DNA from 2 places in the Pseudomonas sp. LBUM1641 genome. Region 1 is predicted to be linked to the other one. Evidence: predicted binding sites of a transcription regulator. Region 1 holds the regulator's gene; the other holds the start of a gene.

What was found. Region 1 encodes FliA, which starts transcription of late flagellar genes. Its sites were predicted from a motif close to CTAAAGTTTNNNNNNNNNNNGCCGNTAA; they were not measured.
Region 2: the regulator FliA is predicted to act here: its motif matches at 4,257-4,284, upstream of ACA046_RS00645 (methyl-accepting chemotaxis protein).

Annotation. Positions count from the first base shown of each region.
Region 1 covers NZ_CP166815.1:5,226,970-5,234,729, reverse strand. The annotation lists gene ACA046_RS23925 (DUF6124 family protein) at 169-471, opposite strand; gene flhA (flagellar biosynthesis protein FlhA) at 924-3,038, shown strand; gene flhF (flagellar biosynthesis GTPase FlhF) at 3,050-4,366, shown strand; gene fleN (flagellar synthesis regulator FleN) at 4,487-5,320, shown strand; gene fliA (RNA polymerase sigma factor FliA) at 5,317-6,057, shown strand; gene ACA046_RS23900 (chemotaxis response regulator CheY) at 6,228-6,602, shown strand; gene ACA046_RS23895 (protein phosphatase CheZ) at 6,621-7,409, shown strand; gene ACA046_RS23890 (chemotaxis protein CheA) at 7,421-7,760, shown strand, end outside.
Region 2 covers NZ_CP166815.1:128,711-136,470, reverse strand. The annotation lists gene ACA046_RS00655 (amino acid adenylation domain-containing protein) at 1-1,702, shown strand, start outside; gene ACA046_RS00650 (SRPBCC family protein) at 1,699-2,148, shown strand; gene ACA046_RS00645 (methyl-accepting chemotaxis protein) at 2,262-4,142, opposite strand; gene ACA046_RS00640 (sigma-70 family RNA polymerase sigma factor) at 4,422-4,922, shown strand; gene ACA046_RS00635 (FecR domain-containing protein) at 4,919-5,902, shown strand; gene ACA046_RS00630 (TonB-dependent siderophore receptor) at 6,008-7,760, shown strand, end outside.

The DNA of each region.
Region 1 (7,760 bases):
CGCAATTGCATCTGGCAACGTTTAAATCGCAGACGAGGGCGCTCCCACATTCGACCGCGTTTCTACAGAAGGTACACGGTCCAATGTGGGAGCGGGCTTGCTCGCGAAGGCGTCCGTCAAGGCAACAAAAAATCTCCTGGGTGTTCCCGGAATTGCCTATGGCAACGTTTAAGTCGCTGGCGAGGGCGCTATGTCATCCAGTAGCCGATCAGCCAGCAACCGCCCAACCTCAATCAACTGCGCAATCCCCAGCGCGCCTTCCCGCCGCGATCCTTCCAGTTCAAAGGCAAAGTCGCAGGTCAGCGCATGGGCTGAAGCCAGTGTTTCGGTGAGGTTGACCAGCAGGTCTTCGGTGCTGAGGCCATCAATGACGGTGAATAGCACGACGGGGGCGTTGTGGGAGGAGGAATGGCTATCTTCGATAGCGCCTTTTTCGGCGTTGCGCAGGTTATGGGAAGTTGTTTTGGTCATGGTGACGCTCCTGGAGAATATGCTGGAGGTACCCTGAATTCACTCGGGCCGCGACGCCCGCCCGCTGCGTTTGCAGCGGTGCCCGAAGACTAGAGATCGACTTTCCCACCAGCAACTCTAAATACCTGTCGGATGTTTCGCCATCTCCCGCGAACGGGCTTGTGTGGCGAGGGAGCTTGCTCCCGCTGGGGTGCGAAGCGCCCCCAAATAAAGTTATCGCGGTTATTCAGGCAAAACGCGTATGCCGTTCTTGGGCTGCTGCGCAGCCCAACGGGAGCAAGCTCCCTCGCCACAGGTGATGTGTGTACGGCGGTAGCTCTTTGCTGCCCGCGAGGCCGATCTGCTCCCTCAAGCAAAAGTTGGAAGGCTTCTTGCAATACCGCCTCCAGGACGCCTCCCGGCGTCAAAAGTTTGCTTCAAGGAAACGAGGAATACCGGTGGATCGTTCTCAAATGCTCAACACGGCACGTGGCACCCTGACTGACCTCTCGCGAGGCAATCTGGGTGTGCCGTTGTTGTTGCTGGTGATGCTGGCAATGATGATGTTGCCAATGCCGCCGTTCCTGCTGGACGTGTTCTTCACTTTCAACATCGCGCTGTCCGTGGTCGTGCTGCTGGTGTGCGTGTACGCTCTGCGACCGCTGGATTTCGCGGTATTCCCGACGATTCTGCTGATCGCCACGCTGCTGCGGCTGGCGCTTAACGTGGCCTCTACCCGGGTGGTGATGCTCCACGGCCAGGACGGCCACGCCGCCGCAGGCAAGGTGATCCAGGCCTTCGGTGAGGTGGTGATCGGCGGTAACTACGTGGTCGGTATCGTCGTTTTCGCGATCTTGATGATCATCAACTTCGTGGTAGTGACCAAGGGCGCCGGGCGGATTTCCGAGGTGAGCGCGCGTTTCACCCTCGACGCGATGCCCGGCAAACAGATGGCCATCGACGCCGACCTCAACGCCGGCCTGATCGACCAGAACCAGGCCAAATCCCGCCGTCTTGAAGTCGCCCAGGAAGCCGAGTTCTACGGTTCCATGGACGGTGCCAGCAAATTCGTGCGCGGTGACGCCATCGCCGGCCTGCTGATTCTGTTTATCAACCTGATCGGCGGCATGGCAGTCGGCATCTTCCAGCACGGCATGACCTTCGGCGACGCCGGCAAGGTTTACGCCCTGCTGACCATCGGTGACGGTTTAGTGGCGCAATTGCCATCACTGTTGTTATCTACAGCAGCGGCGATCATGGTGACCCGTGCTTCGGGCTCCGAAGACATGGGCAAGCAGATCAGCCGGCAGATGTTTGCCTCGCCCAAGGCATTGGCCGTGGCGGCTGGCATCATGGCGATCATGGGCATCGTCCCGGGTATGCCGCATTTCTCCTTCTTGAGCATGGCGGCGCTGGCGGCAGGCGGTGCGTATCTGTTCTGGAAAAAGCAAAACAACATCAAAGTGATTGCCCAACAGGAAGTCGCACGCCAGCAGGAACTGCTGCCGTCACCGGCCCGGGCCCAGGAAACCAAGGAGTTGGGCTGGGACGACGTGACCCCGATCGACATGATCGGCCTGGAAGTCGGCTACCGCCTGATTCCCCTGGTGGATCGCAACCAGGGCGGCCAATTGCTGGCGCGGATCAAGGGCGTGCGCAAGAAGCTGTCCCAGGACCTGGGCTTCCTGATGCCCACCGTGCACATCCGCGACAACCTCGACCTGGCCCCCAGCGCCTACCGCCTGACCTTGATGGGGGTGATCCTGGCCGAAGCCGAGATCTACCCGGACCGCGAACTGGCGATCAACCCGGGCCAGGTGTTCGGTACGCTCAACGGCATTACCGCCAAAGATCCGGCTTTTGGCCTGGAAGCGGTCTGGATCGAAATCAGCCAGCGCAGCCAGGCGCAGTCGCTCGGCTATACCGTGGTCGACGCCAGCACCGTGGTCGCGACGCACCTCAACCAGATTCTGTACAAGCATTCCCACGAGCTGATTGGCCACGAAGAAGTCCAGCAACTCTTGCAATTGCTGGCCAAAGCCTCGCCAAAGCTCGCCGAAGAACTGGTGCCGGGCGTGCTGTCTACCTCGCAACTGCTCAAGGTGCTGCAGGCGCTGTTGGCCGAACAGGTGCCGGTACGGGACATTCGCAGTATTGCCGAAGCTATCGCCAACAACGCCGCCAAGAGTCAAGATACTGCCGCCCTGGTGGCCGCAGTGCGCGTCGGATTGTCGCGTGCAATCGTCCAAAGCATTGTAGGGCTTGACTCTGAGCTGCCTGTGATCACCTTGGAACCAAGGTTGGAACAAATATTGCTCAATAGTATTCAGAAGGCTGGGCAGGGCGCTGATGAAGGCGTGTTGCTGGAGCCAAGCATGGCTGAGAAACTGCAGCGTTCGTTGATTGAGGCCGCGCAGCGCCAGGAAATGGAAGGCCATCCGGTGATCCTGCTGGTGGCTGGCCCCGTCCGGGCGATGTTGTCGCGGTTTGGACGCCTGGCTATACCGAATTTGCATGTATTGGCTTACCAGGAAATTCCTGACAATAAGCAAGTGACTATCGTCGCGACAGTAGGGCCCAACGGCTGAGGTAGTGGGATATGCAAGTGAAGCGTTTTTTCGCCGCCGATATGCGTCAGGCCATGAAACTGGTACGTGATGAGCTGGGCGCCGACGCTGCGATTATCGGTAACCGTCGTATTGCCGGCGGTGTCGAGCTGACGGCTGCCCTCGATTACAAACCCTCGGCCCTGGCGCCGCGTGTGCCGAACATGGAACTGGAAGACGAGCTGCGCAAGACCGCTTCGCGCATTGTCTCGGCCCAGGCTGAATTGAGCATGCGTGGCGACAGCGACGCCTCCACCAATCGCCAGCTGTTTGCCGGGTTGCCGCTGACGGCGTCCGAGCCTCTGGTAGAACCGACTTTTGTTGAGCCGCCGCGTCCTGCTGCGCCCGCCCCGGCGGCAGCGGTAGACCAGCGAGTGTTCGACTCGATGCGTTTCGAACTCAACGGCCTGCGTGAACTGCTGGAAGTGCAATTGGGCTCGCTGGCCTGGAACCAGTTGCAGGGCAGCCAGCCGCAACAGGCCAACCTGTGGCGTCGCCTGCAACGCATCGGTCTGTCCGGCCCGTTGTCCCGCGACCTGCTACAGCTGACCACGCAAATTGAAGAACCTCGCCAGGCCTGGCGCATGCTCCTGGCCCACCTGGCGCGGATGATCGTCACCCCGGAAATCGAACCCCTGGAAGAAGGCGGCGTGATTGCCATGGTCGGCCCTGCCGGCATGGGCAAGACCACCACCCTGGCCAAGCTGGCCGCACGTTACGTGCTCAAGTACGGCGCACAGAACATCGCGCTGGTGAGCATGGACAGCTACCGCATTGGCGCCCAGGAACAGCTCAAGACCCTGGGCCGCATTCTCAATGTGCCGGTGACCCACGTCGACCCGGGCCAGTCCCTGGCCAACGCCCTCGATCCACTGCTGCGCAAGCGCGTGGTGCTGATCGACACCGCCGGCCTGCAAGCCAGCGACCCGGCCCTGCGCATGCAGCTGGAAAGCCTGGCCGGGCGCGGGATCAAATCCAGAAACTACTTGGTACTTGCTACCACCAGCCAGAAGCAGGTATTGACCGCCGCCTATCACAGCTACAAGCGCTGTGGGCTGGCGGGCTGCATCCTGACTAAACTGGATGAGACGGCGAGCCTGGGCGAAGTGTTGAGCCTGGCCATCAGTCATGAATTACCGGTTGCTTACCTGACCGACGGGCCGCGGATTCCGGATGATTTGCATCTGCCGCGCCGTCATCAGTTGGTCAGCCGGGCTGTCAGCGTGCAAATGCAGGAAGAACCCAGTGAGGAAGCGATGGCTGACATGTTTGCTGACCTCTACCACAGCCCGAACAAACGTGTCGGCTGAGGCAACATGGCCTTTAATTTACAAATGACAGTGCAAAGTATCTACATCGATGGTCTGCCAGCAGTTCGCGCGGCCAAGTCATGTAGCCTGCGTCTAAGCAAGACAAGGTAAAGAAATAAAATGGGCAGCATGCATCCCGTACAGGTGATCGCGGTGACCGGCGGCAAAGGTGGCGTCGGAAAAACTAACGTGTCAGTGAATTTGTCCCTGGCCCTGGCAGAGCTTGGCCGTCGCGTCATGCTGCTGGATGCTGACCTGGGTCTGGCGAACGTTGACGTTCTGCTGGGACTGACGCCCAAACATACCCTGGCCGATGTCATCGAAGGCCGCTGTGAGCTGCGCGACGTACTGTTGCAAGGCCCCGGCGGGATTCGCATCGTGCCGGCCGCGTCCGGCACCCAGAGCATGGTGCACCTGAGCCCGGCGCAGCATGCCGGCCTGATTCAGGCGTTCAGCGACATTGGCGACAACCTCGACGTGCTGGTGATCGACACCGCCGCCGGGATCGGCGAGTCCGTGGTCAGCTTCGTGCGCGCAGCCCAGGAAGTGTTGCTGGTGGTGTGCGACGAACCGACCTCGATCACCGACGCCTACGCGCTGATCAAACTGCTCAACCGCGACTACGGCATGAACCGCTTCCGCGTGCTGGCCAACATGGCCCAAAGCCCCCAGGAAGGCCGGAATCTGTTCGCCAAGTTGACCAAGGTCACAGATCGCTTCCTCGATGTCGCCTTACAATACGTTGGCGCAGTTCCCTACGACGAATGCGTACGCAAGGCCGTGCAAAAGCAGCGTGCGGTCTATGAAGCGTTCCCTCGTTCGAAGTGCGCATTGGCGTTCAAGGCTATTGCCCAGAAGGTCGATACCTGGCCGTTGCCCGCCAACCCGCGTGGGCATCTGGAGTTTTTCGTCGAGCGATTGGTGCATCAGACGAGCGCAGGACCGGTGCTATGACAGCCAGCGGCTACAACCTTTACAAGAAGTCGGCACGTGACAGTCAAGTCGAATTGATCGAGCGCTATGCGCCCCTGGTCAAGCGCATTGCCTATCACTTGCTGGCGCGCCTGCCCGCCAGTGTCCAGGTCGAAGACTTGATCCAGGCCGGGATGATCGGCTTGCTCGAAGTGTCGACCAAATACGACGCGAGCAAGGGCGCAAGTTTCGAGACATACGCGGGTATTCGTATCCGTGGGGCCATGCTCGATGAAGTGCGTAAAGGTGATTGGGCGCCGCGTTCGGTACACCGCAATACGCGCATGGTAAGTGACGCAATTCGCTCAATTGAAGCAAAAACCGGTCGCGACGCTAAAGATCATGAAGTTGCGGCCGAACTCCAATTGAGTCTCGACGATTACTACGGGATTTTGAACGATACCTTGGGCAGCCGCCTGTTCAGTTTCGACGACCTTTTGCAGGACGGCGAACATGAAGGGCTGCACGAGGACGGCGCGAGTGCTCATCTCGAACCGTCACGCGATCTGGAAGATGAACGCTTCCAGACTGCGCTGGCGGACGCGATTGCCAATTTGCCGGAGCGTGAGCGACTGGTGTTGGCGCTGTACTACGACGAAGAGCTGAACCTCAAGGAAATCGGTGAGGTCCTGGGAGTCAGCGAATCGCGAGTCAGCCAGTTACACAGCCAGTGCGCGGCCCGCTTGCGGGGGCGTTTGGGAGAGTGGCGAGCGCGCTGACAGGCAGTGTGGGGACACTGCGAACGATACCGTCCGGGCGCTGCGCCCGGACGGGCTTGGCCCGTGGTGCGCCCCCGGTAGTCCTTTTTGTGTAACGCCTGTTGATTGATATGGCGCGCCCAGGTGCTGGGCGCGTTTAAGACTGCTTGGAGGTCGAATTGGACAAGAACATGAAAATCCTCATCGTTGATGACTTCTCAACGATGCGGCGGATCATAAAAAACCTGTTGCGTGACCTTGGGTTCACTAACACGGTCGAGGCGGATGACGGCATTACGGCGATTCCGATCCTCAACAGCGGGAGCATTGACTTTCTGGTAACGGACTGGAACATGCCGGGCATGACCGGTATCGATCTGCTGCGCCACGTGCGCGCGGATGAAAAACTGCGCAGCCTGCCTGTGCTGATGGTGACCGCTGAAGCCAAGCGTGAACAGATCATCGAAGCCGCCCAAGCCGGGGTTAACGGCTACGTGGTCAAGCCATTCACTGCACTGGCCTTGAAAGAGAAGATCGAAAAGATCTTCGAACGCATCGGTCATTGATGCTGCCACGGGGGAGCTATGGAGCATAAAGAATCATCGCAGGCCGACTTCGAGTCGACCCTGAAAAAACATGCCCACCAACTCGTCGAAAGCCTAGAAAAAGGCCAGTTCGGTGACGCGGTGCAGTTAATCCATGAGCTCAACCAGACCCGTGACCGCGGCCTGTACCAGGAAGTGGGCAAGCTCACCCGTGAGTTGCACAGTGCGATTGTCAATTTTCAGATTGACCCGCACATGCCCCAGGCCGAAGAAATCTCGCAGATCACGGATGCCACCGAACGCCTGTCCTATGTGGTCAGGCTGACTGAGGCGGCGGCCAACCGCACCATGGACCTGGTGGAAAACGCCACGCCTCTGGTCAACGGTATGGCCAGTGAAGCCAAGGCCCTGAGCACTGACTGGGGCCGGTTCATGCGTCGGGAAGTGGGCGCTGAAGAGTTTCGTGAGCTGGCGCGTCGGGTTGAAGGCTTTTTGTCCCGCAGCGAGCAGGAAAACCGCACGGTTTCCAGCAACCTCAATGACATTCTGCTGGCCCAGGACTACCAGGACCTCACCGGTCAGGTGATCAAGCGCGTGACCCAACTGGTCACCGAAGTGGAAAGCAACCTGCTCAAACTGGTGTTGATGGCGGGTCAAGTTGACCGGTTTGCCGGCATCGAACATGACCGCGAAGCGATCCTTTCTGAAAAAGATCCACAAAAACACCTCGCCAAGGGTGAAGGTCCGCAGATTCATGCCGATAAACGTGAAGACGTTGTATCCGGGCAAGACGACGTAGACGATTTGCTGTCCAGTTTAGGCTTCTAAGGAGCACACCCATGAGCTTCGGCGCCGATGAAGAAATCCTTCAGGATTTCCTTGTAGAGGCCGGCGAAATTTTAGAGCAACTGTCCGAACAACTGGTCGAGCTGGAAAGCCGACCGGATGATGCGAACCTGCTCAATGCAATTTTTCGCGGTTTTCACACTGTAAAAGGGGGCGCCGGCTTCCTCCAGCTCCACGAGCTGGTGGAGTGCTGTCACATCGCCGAGAACGTGTTCGACATCCTGCGCAAGGGTGAGCGGCACGTCGACTCGGAACTGATGGACGTGATCCTGGAAGCGCTGGACGCGGTCAACGGCATGTTCAGTGAAGTGCGCGAACGTGCACCGATCACGG
Region 2 (7,760 bases), 2.0 Mb from region 1:
AGAGGTCGAACATTGCCTGCGTAGCAGTCAGCTGTTTCGCCAAGTGGCAGTCGTGATTGATCATCATCGGCGAATCCTGGCCTTTGTTGCCCAGCCCGAAACACCAGACGCCCTGACTGCACTGAAGCAGCATGCCCGGCAAACACTGCCGGACTATCTGCAACCCACGCTGTGCACAGAGCTTGCGAGCATGCCGTGCACGCCCAACGGAAAGGTCGACCGCCAGGCATTGCTTACGCTACCGACTCAACCGCTGCCGGCCACCACTCACGGCGAACCGCACACGCCGATGCAAGTGCAGTTGCTCAACCTGTGGAGCGAGTTGCTGGGCGTGCCGGCCATGCAGTTGTCGACGGATGAAAGCTTCTTCAATCTCGGTGGCCATTCCATCCTCCTGTCGACGATGCTGCTGCGCATTCGCGAGCAGTTCGGGCGCAGCCTCTCCCTCAGCCGTTTTTTTGAGACCCCCACGGTCCGCACTCTCGCGACGCTGATGGGTGACGATGCACCACCCGAAGCACCGACCGGCCAGGCCACCCGGGGTACCTTCCGTGAGCTGGACGTGCAGACATTGCCGGCGGACCAGGCGGGAGAACGCCGCAGGGTGATCGTGACCGGGGCCAACAGTTTTCTCGGGGTGCATATCGTCGAGGCGCTGCTGGCCGAGGGCGCACTTGAAGTGGCGTGCCTGGTGCGCGAGCACCCCGGACATTCGGCGACCGCACGGTTCGCCGAGGCGCTGCGTGAGTACCGCCTGGAACACCTGGACCTGAGCCGAGTCCGGGTGTATGCCGCCGACATCAGTCAGCCGCGCCTTGGCTTGTCCAGCCAGGCATATGACTACCTCGCCGGGGCGTTCGGCGTGCTGGTGCACAACGCCGCCCACGTCAATCATGTGATGGATTACGCCACGCTGGCCAAGGACAACGTCGAACCGGTGCTGGAATGCCTGCGCCTGTGTGAAACCCGCTGCAAAAAAGTCTTCAACTTTATCTCCACGCTGTCGGCGGCCAGCAGCATCGATGCCCAAGGGCAGGTACTCGAGACCCACGCCGCCACCCCGCCGCTTTACATCCAGAATGGCTACAACCTGTCCAAATGGGTCGCGGAGCGCTTGCTGGGGCGCGCCGCCGAGCAAGGAGCGTGGGTCAATATCCATCGCCCCGGAAACATCAGTTTTAACAGCCGCAGCGGTGTCTGCGAACCACAGAAAAATCGCCTGATGTTGATGCTCAAAGGCTCACTCCAACTGGGCCTGGTGCCCAGCCTCAAGCTGAACTTTGACTTGATGCCCGTGGACTTTCTTGCCCGGTTTGTTGCGTTCCACAGCGGCCGCTGTCGTGATGGAGGAACCGTGTTCAACCTGCACAACCCGCAACCCTTGAGCTGGGAATCCTACGTCGACGCCTTTCGCCAGGCAGGCCATGCATTCGAACTGGTGAGCGTCGCCCACTGGCAACGTCACCTGCACACGGTGGATAGCCGCAATGCATTGTTCGGCGTACTGGGTTTCTACCTGAATGGCGTAGGCGAGGACATCGGCGATACCTCAATGATCCGGCATGACAACGCACAACATGGCGTCGAGCAGATGGGCACGCACTACCCCGAAAAAAATCCGGCGCTGTTACGCATGGGCTGCGAGTACCTCAAGAGCATCGGTTTCCTGCGACCAGGCTCTCAATTGAAGGAAACCCTATGAAACCCGATACGTTGATTCGTAACCCTTGCGGCAAGCCTGTGGTGTCTTCAGTAATGGTTGCTTGCGATGCCGCCCATGCGTGGGCGGTAGTCGGTGATTTTTCTGGATTTGATAAATTTATCCCCGCCTTGTCGCACATCGAAATGACCGGAGCGGGCACGGGATCGCTGCGCAAGAAGTTCTTCCACGATGGAAATCTGGTGGTGGAACAACTCAACAGCCGGGACGAGCAGGCCATGCACATGACCTGGACAACGATTTACAACACCTTGGGCGTGGCACGCCTGTGGGCAGCCATGGATGTCGAAGCATTGGGAGAGGGCTGCTCACGGGTCACCTGGACGATCATCGCCGAACCGGTTGAACAGCGTGTGGAAGAGTTTGAGCCGTTCGTGCAGGCATTCGCTGACAGCGCGCTGGAGAATGTGCGAGCGATGCTTGGCTAAAACTGTAGGAGCGAGCCTGCTCGCGAAAAACGAATAGGCAACACGGGCTATCTGATAGCGCTGCGTTATCGTTGACGTTCTTCGCGAGCAAGCTCGCTCCTACAGGTTAATCATCAGATTTTGAAACTGTCGACCAACTGCTTCAGCCGGTTGGCTTGTTGAGACAACGCGTCGCAATCCTTCAAGGTTTCGTTGAGGTTGGCCACGCCTTGCTGGTTCAGCAGGTTGATCTGGTTGATGTCGACGTTGAGGGTTTCCACCACGGCAGTCTGTTCCTCGGTGGCGGCCGCTACCGACTGGTTCATGCCGTCGATCTCGACGATCCGCTGAGTCACGCTGACCAGGCGTTCACCGGCCTGGTTGGCGACCTCGACGCTTTCTTCGCTGGAGGTCTGGCTGGCGTTCATCGTGGTCACGGCCTCACGCGAGCCGATCTGCAGCGAGGTGATCATTTTATGGATCTCTTCTGCCGACTCCTGGGTGCGGTGCGCCAGGTTGCGGACTTCATCCGCTACCACGGCAAACCCACGTCCCGCTTCACCGGCGCGCGCAGCCTCAATCGCAGCGTTGAGGGCCAGCAAGTTGGTTTGCTGGGAAATGCCTTTGATCACATCCAGGATGTGGCCGATGTTGTCGGTGCTGGCGTTCAGGGTTTCAATCTGCGTGCACGACAGGCTGATTTTTTGCGAAAGCTCCGACATCGCCAGGATGGTTTTCTCCACCACCTTGCGACCGTCATCAGCCTGCTCGCTGGCACCGCTGGCGTGTTGCGAAGCATCAGCGGCGTTGCGTGCGATTTCCTGAGTGGCAGCCCCCAGTTCGTTGATTGCCGCGGCCACGCTGTTGGTACGGGCGCTTTGCTCGTCGGAGCCGACGATCGATGCGTTGGACGAGGCCATTACGCGCTGGGACAGGTCATGTACCTGACGGGTGGCCGAGGAAACTTCGGAAATTGACGCGTGAATACGCTCGACGAATTGGTTGAAGGCACTGCCCAAGTCACCGAACTCGTCCTTGCTTTCCACTGTCAGGCGGCGGGTCAAGTCACCCTCGCCCTGAGCGATGTCCTGCATGGCGCGGCCCATGGTGGTCAGCGGGCGCATCAAGACCTGTATCAGCAGGCTCAGGAACACCGCGATGGCAGCGACTGCAATAAACATGGCGATCAATGCCGAGGTGCGGAACTTGCCCAGCGGTGCGTAGGCTTTGTCTTTGTCGATCGACAGGCCGATGTACCAGTCGGCATTCGGCAACCCGCTGATGGGGGTGAAGGACAGAATCCGTTCCTGGCCATTGAGGACCACTTCCTGGCTGACCTTCTCGATGCGTACGTTGGTGCCCGGATAGATGTCCTTGAGGTTTTTCATCACTTGGTCCTGGTCCGGGCTGACGATCACCTGGCCGTCACCCCTGACCAGAAACGCATGGCCGATGCCGCCGAAATCCACCGAGTTGATGATCTTCACCAGGGTTTGCAAGCTCAGGTCACCGCCAACCACGCCAAGCAGTTCGCCATTCTTTTTCACCGGCATCGCGATGGTCACGATCAGCCCACCTACCGCTGCCATATAGGGCGGCGTGAGCATGGTCTTGTCGGCGGCCACGGCTTGTTTGTACCAAGGGCGCTGACGCGGGTCGTAGCCATCGGGCATTTTGGCGTCGGGCCGTTGGGTGAACACGCCGTTGGTTGAACCGACGTAGGTGAACTGGAAGTTGGAGGTAAATGCCGACTGGTCGACCAACCCCGGAAGATCGGCAGCACTGCCTTGGTGGGCCACGTTTTGCGCCAGGCTTTCCAGTACCAGTACCCGGCCGCTGAGCCAGTTCTGCACACTGCTGGCGGTCAGTTCACCGGACTGCTGAATAGACGATTCCAGGTTTTGCCGGATGGTATTGCGCTGCAGGTAGTCGTTGTAGAACGTGAATAACGCGAAGGCCAGAACCACTACGCCTGACGCGGCCAACAGAATTTTATGACTGAACTTGAGATTCATTTCATTGACTTCTTTTTGCCAAAAGGGGGTGAGCGTGCCGGATGCAACATTCCATGTAACGGGATAGGCAGACTCTGTGACTGCTCTATTTCGGTGCACGCATGGCTCGTCAGGCTGTCGGCCAAGTCAGGATAAATCTTAGGAATTTGTGAGAAGCATCTGCTTTTTGCGTCAGAAGCCGACCAGCGGTAGGCCTGTGGTGGCAGGAGTTGCAAAATTTTTCAGCCTTACCGACAATGCGACTAATTATCATTTGTGACGCTTTGCCAGGCCGCGTGAATGCCCTCTTCCGAGTACGCAGTACAGACGCTCTACAGCAACCATCATGGCTGGCTGAACACCTGGCTGCGCAGCCGACTGGGCAATGCAGCAGATGCGGCAGACCTGGCGCAGGACACGTTCGTGCGCCTGCTGCAAAAAACCGAACGCTTCGAACTCAAGGCTCCTCGGGCCTTCCTGCGCACCATCGCCCGAGGCCTGGTGATCGATCATTGGCGTCGCGAAGAAATCGAGCGCGCCTATCTGGAGTCCATCGCGCATTTGCCCGACGCCTTGGCACCGAGTGCTGAAGAGCGTGCGCTGATTCTGGAATTGCTGGAGTCCATCGCCCGGCTTCTGGACGGACTCAAGCCCAAGGTGCGCAAGGCGTTTCTACTGGCTCAGTGCGACGGGCTGACATACAAGCAGATTGCGCAGCAGATGGGCGTGTCGGTGCGCTCGGTAGAGCGGTATGTCGCCGAGGCGCTGTATCACTGTTATGTGCTGCGGTATGAGGCATGACCTCGATGGATAACGCAGCGCGCTCCGGGCCCGACCCGCAGGTGGTCAAGCAGGCCATCAGCTGGATGCTGCGCTTGCGTAACAATCGCGCCAATGTCCGGCTGAAGGCGCAGTGCGAGCACTGGCGTGAGGCTCATCATGAACACGAGTTGGCCTGGCAACGCGTGCAGGCGCTGCAGCATGAATTGAGCAGCCAGTTGGCGGCGATTCCCGGAGCCCATGTGGCGCTGGAGAACAGTGCCCAGCGCCTTGGCCGCCGGCAAGCGTTGAAGGTGTTGTCCGGCGTGCTGTTGATGGGCTCGGCGGCCTGGGCCAGTCGAGACCTCACCGGCTGGCAGCGTTGGACCTCGGACCTGGCGACCACCACCGGCGAGCGTCGCAGCGTGCAACTGCCGGATGGCACACGCCTGCAGCTCAATACCGACAGCGCGGTGGACCTGGACTTCAACCCGCAGCAACGCTTGATCACGTTGGTACGCGGGGAAATCCTGGTGACCTGCGGCGCCGTCGCAACCGCACCGCTGCTGGTTCGCACCCGCCATGGCTTGTTCGAAGGCATCGACGGGCGGTTTGTGGTGCGCCAGGACGGTGATTGCACACGCTTGAGCGTGGCCTCAGGCAACGTCGCGATTCACTCACCGCATACCGCCGACGGGCTGTTTACTCAAGTGCATGCAGGAGAAAGCTACGTGGTGCATCAGAACGGGGCCGTTCTCGCGCCGCCTTCGGATATGGATACTGGGGCCTGGGCCGACGGATTGATCGTCACCCGCAACATGCGTCTTGCCGACTTCCTGGCGGAGGTGGGGCGTTATCGCCAGGGTTATCTGGGCTGTTCAAGTGATATCGCAGACTTGCGATTGTCGGGTGTTTTTCGCCTGGAAGACACTGAGAAGCTGTTGGCGATCCTTCCGCAGACGCTGCCTGTGCGTCTGCGCTATCGCACCCGCTGGTGGGTGAGCCTGGAGCGTCAGGCCTGATTATTTTTGTCGCACCTGATTTATTTTTGGCGGCTTTTTTCCGTGAGTCCGGCTTAGACAGTAAGCAATTCAATCTGCCTTCAGCGACCTCTACGGATCTCGATAATGACTGTGCGTTTTTTCAGTAACTCACCCTCTTCCTACCCTTTGCTCAGCAAAGCCGTACGTGCAGCGTTGCTGTCGACCACAATGGGCATCGGCTTGCTGCCGGTGGCCGGCGCCGCGGCTGATAGCGGCGTCGAGCGTATCAGCCAGCGCTATGACATCCCTGCAGGCCCGCTGAGCGATGCGCTCAATCAGTTTGCCCGTCAGGCAGGCATCACACTTTCCAGCACGCCTGCGCAGACTCAGGGTCGCCAGTCTGTCGGGCTGCATGGGGAGTACTCTGCCGAACAAGGTTTGAGTCAGTTGCTCAGCGGGTCAGGCTTGCAGGCGCAGGCTCAGGACGACGTGAGTTTCGTGTTGCAGGCACAGCCCGAGAGCGAGGCGCTGACCTTGCCGACCACCGATATCAAAGGCTTCGCCCTGGGTAACGCCTTGGGCAGCATGGACGGCTACAACGCGACTCACAGCCAGATTGCCACCAAGACCAGTACCGCGCTGGTGGAAACGTCCCAGACGGTTTCAGTGGTGACCCGCGAGCAGATGGACGACCAAGGCTCGCAAACCGTTGCCCAGGCCATGCGTTACACCCCTGGCGTGTTGACCAACCCGTATGGCGCGACTCACCGCTATGACTATGTGGCGATGCGTGGCTTCAACGACGGTTCGGTGGACAACATCTACCTCGACGGTTTGAAATCCATGGGGGACAGCGGCACCTACAGCACCATGCAGGTGGACCCGTACTTCCTCGAGCGGGTGGATATCCTCAAAGGCCCGTCATCGGTGCTCTACGGACGCAGCTCGCCGGGCGGGCTGGTGGCGTTGACCAGCAAGAAGCCATTGTTTGAGCCCTACCATCAGGTGCAGGCCACTGTGGGTTCCCAAGGGCAGCGAGGCATGGGTTTCGACTTCAGCGGCCCGGTGGATGACGACAAGCGTATTGCTTACCGACTGACCGGGCTTGCGGATAAGTCCGACACACAGTTCGACCATGCCAAGGAAAAACGCTACGCACTGGCGCCCACCTTGAGCATCGACTTTACCGATGACACGTCCCTCACACTCCAGACTTATCTACAGCATGATCCCGACGGTGGCTATCACGGTGGCATGCCAGCGGATGGCGCGCTGCATCAGCGCAATGGCCAGCGAATTTCCAATCACTTCTTTGAGGGTGAGCCGGACATTGATGGGTACAAACGTGATCAGCAGTCGTTCGGCTATCAGTTTGAGCATCGCTTCAATGATGTTTTCACGGCGCGGCAGAACTTTCGGTATCTGGATTCTAAGGTCCGGCTGGACCAGGTGTATGCCTATGGCTGGACCACGCCCACCAGTAATGAGCTGAATCGCTACTACTCAGGCGGTGACGAGAAGCTGCATGCGTTCATTATCGACAATATGCTGCAGGCTGAGTTTTTTACCGGCGCAACCAAGCACACGGTGTTGATGGGGGCGGACTATCAGCGGCGCAAAACCGTTGTGGACTGGAGCAGCGGCTCTCTTGCGCCGATCAATGCGTTCATTCCGGCGTATGGCAATTCCGAGATCAGTTATTACAGTCCAACCAGTTATCTGCGTCGGCTCGAGCAGACCGGCGTTTACCTGCAGGACCTGATTGAGATGGACAAGTGGCGGTTCTCCCTCGGGCTGCGTCAGGATTGGGTTGAGACCTCTGATGAAAACCGCATTGCTGAAGCGGGACGGCCGGTGGGCACGGAGATCAGTGATAAACGTACCAAGCTGACCGGGC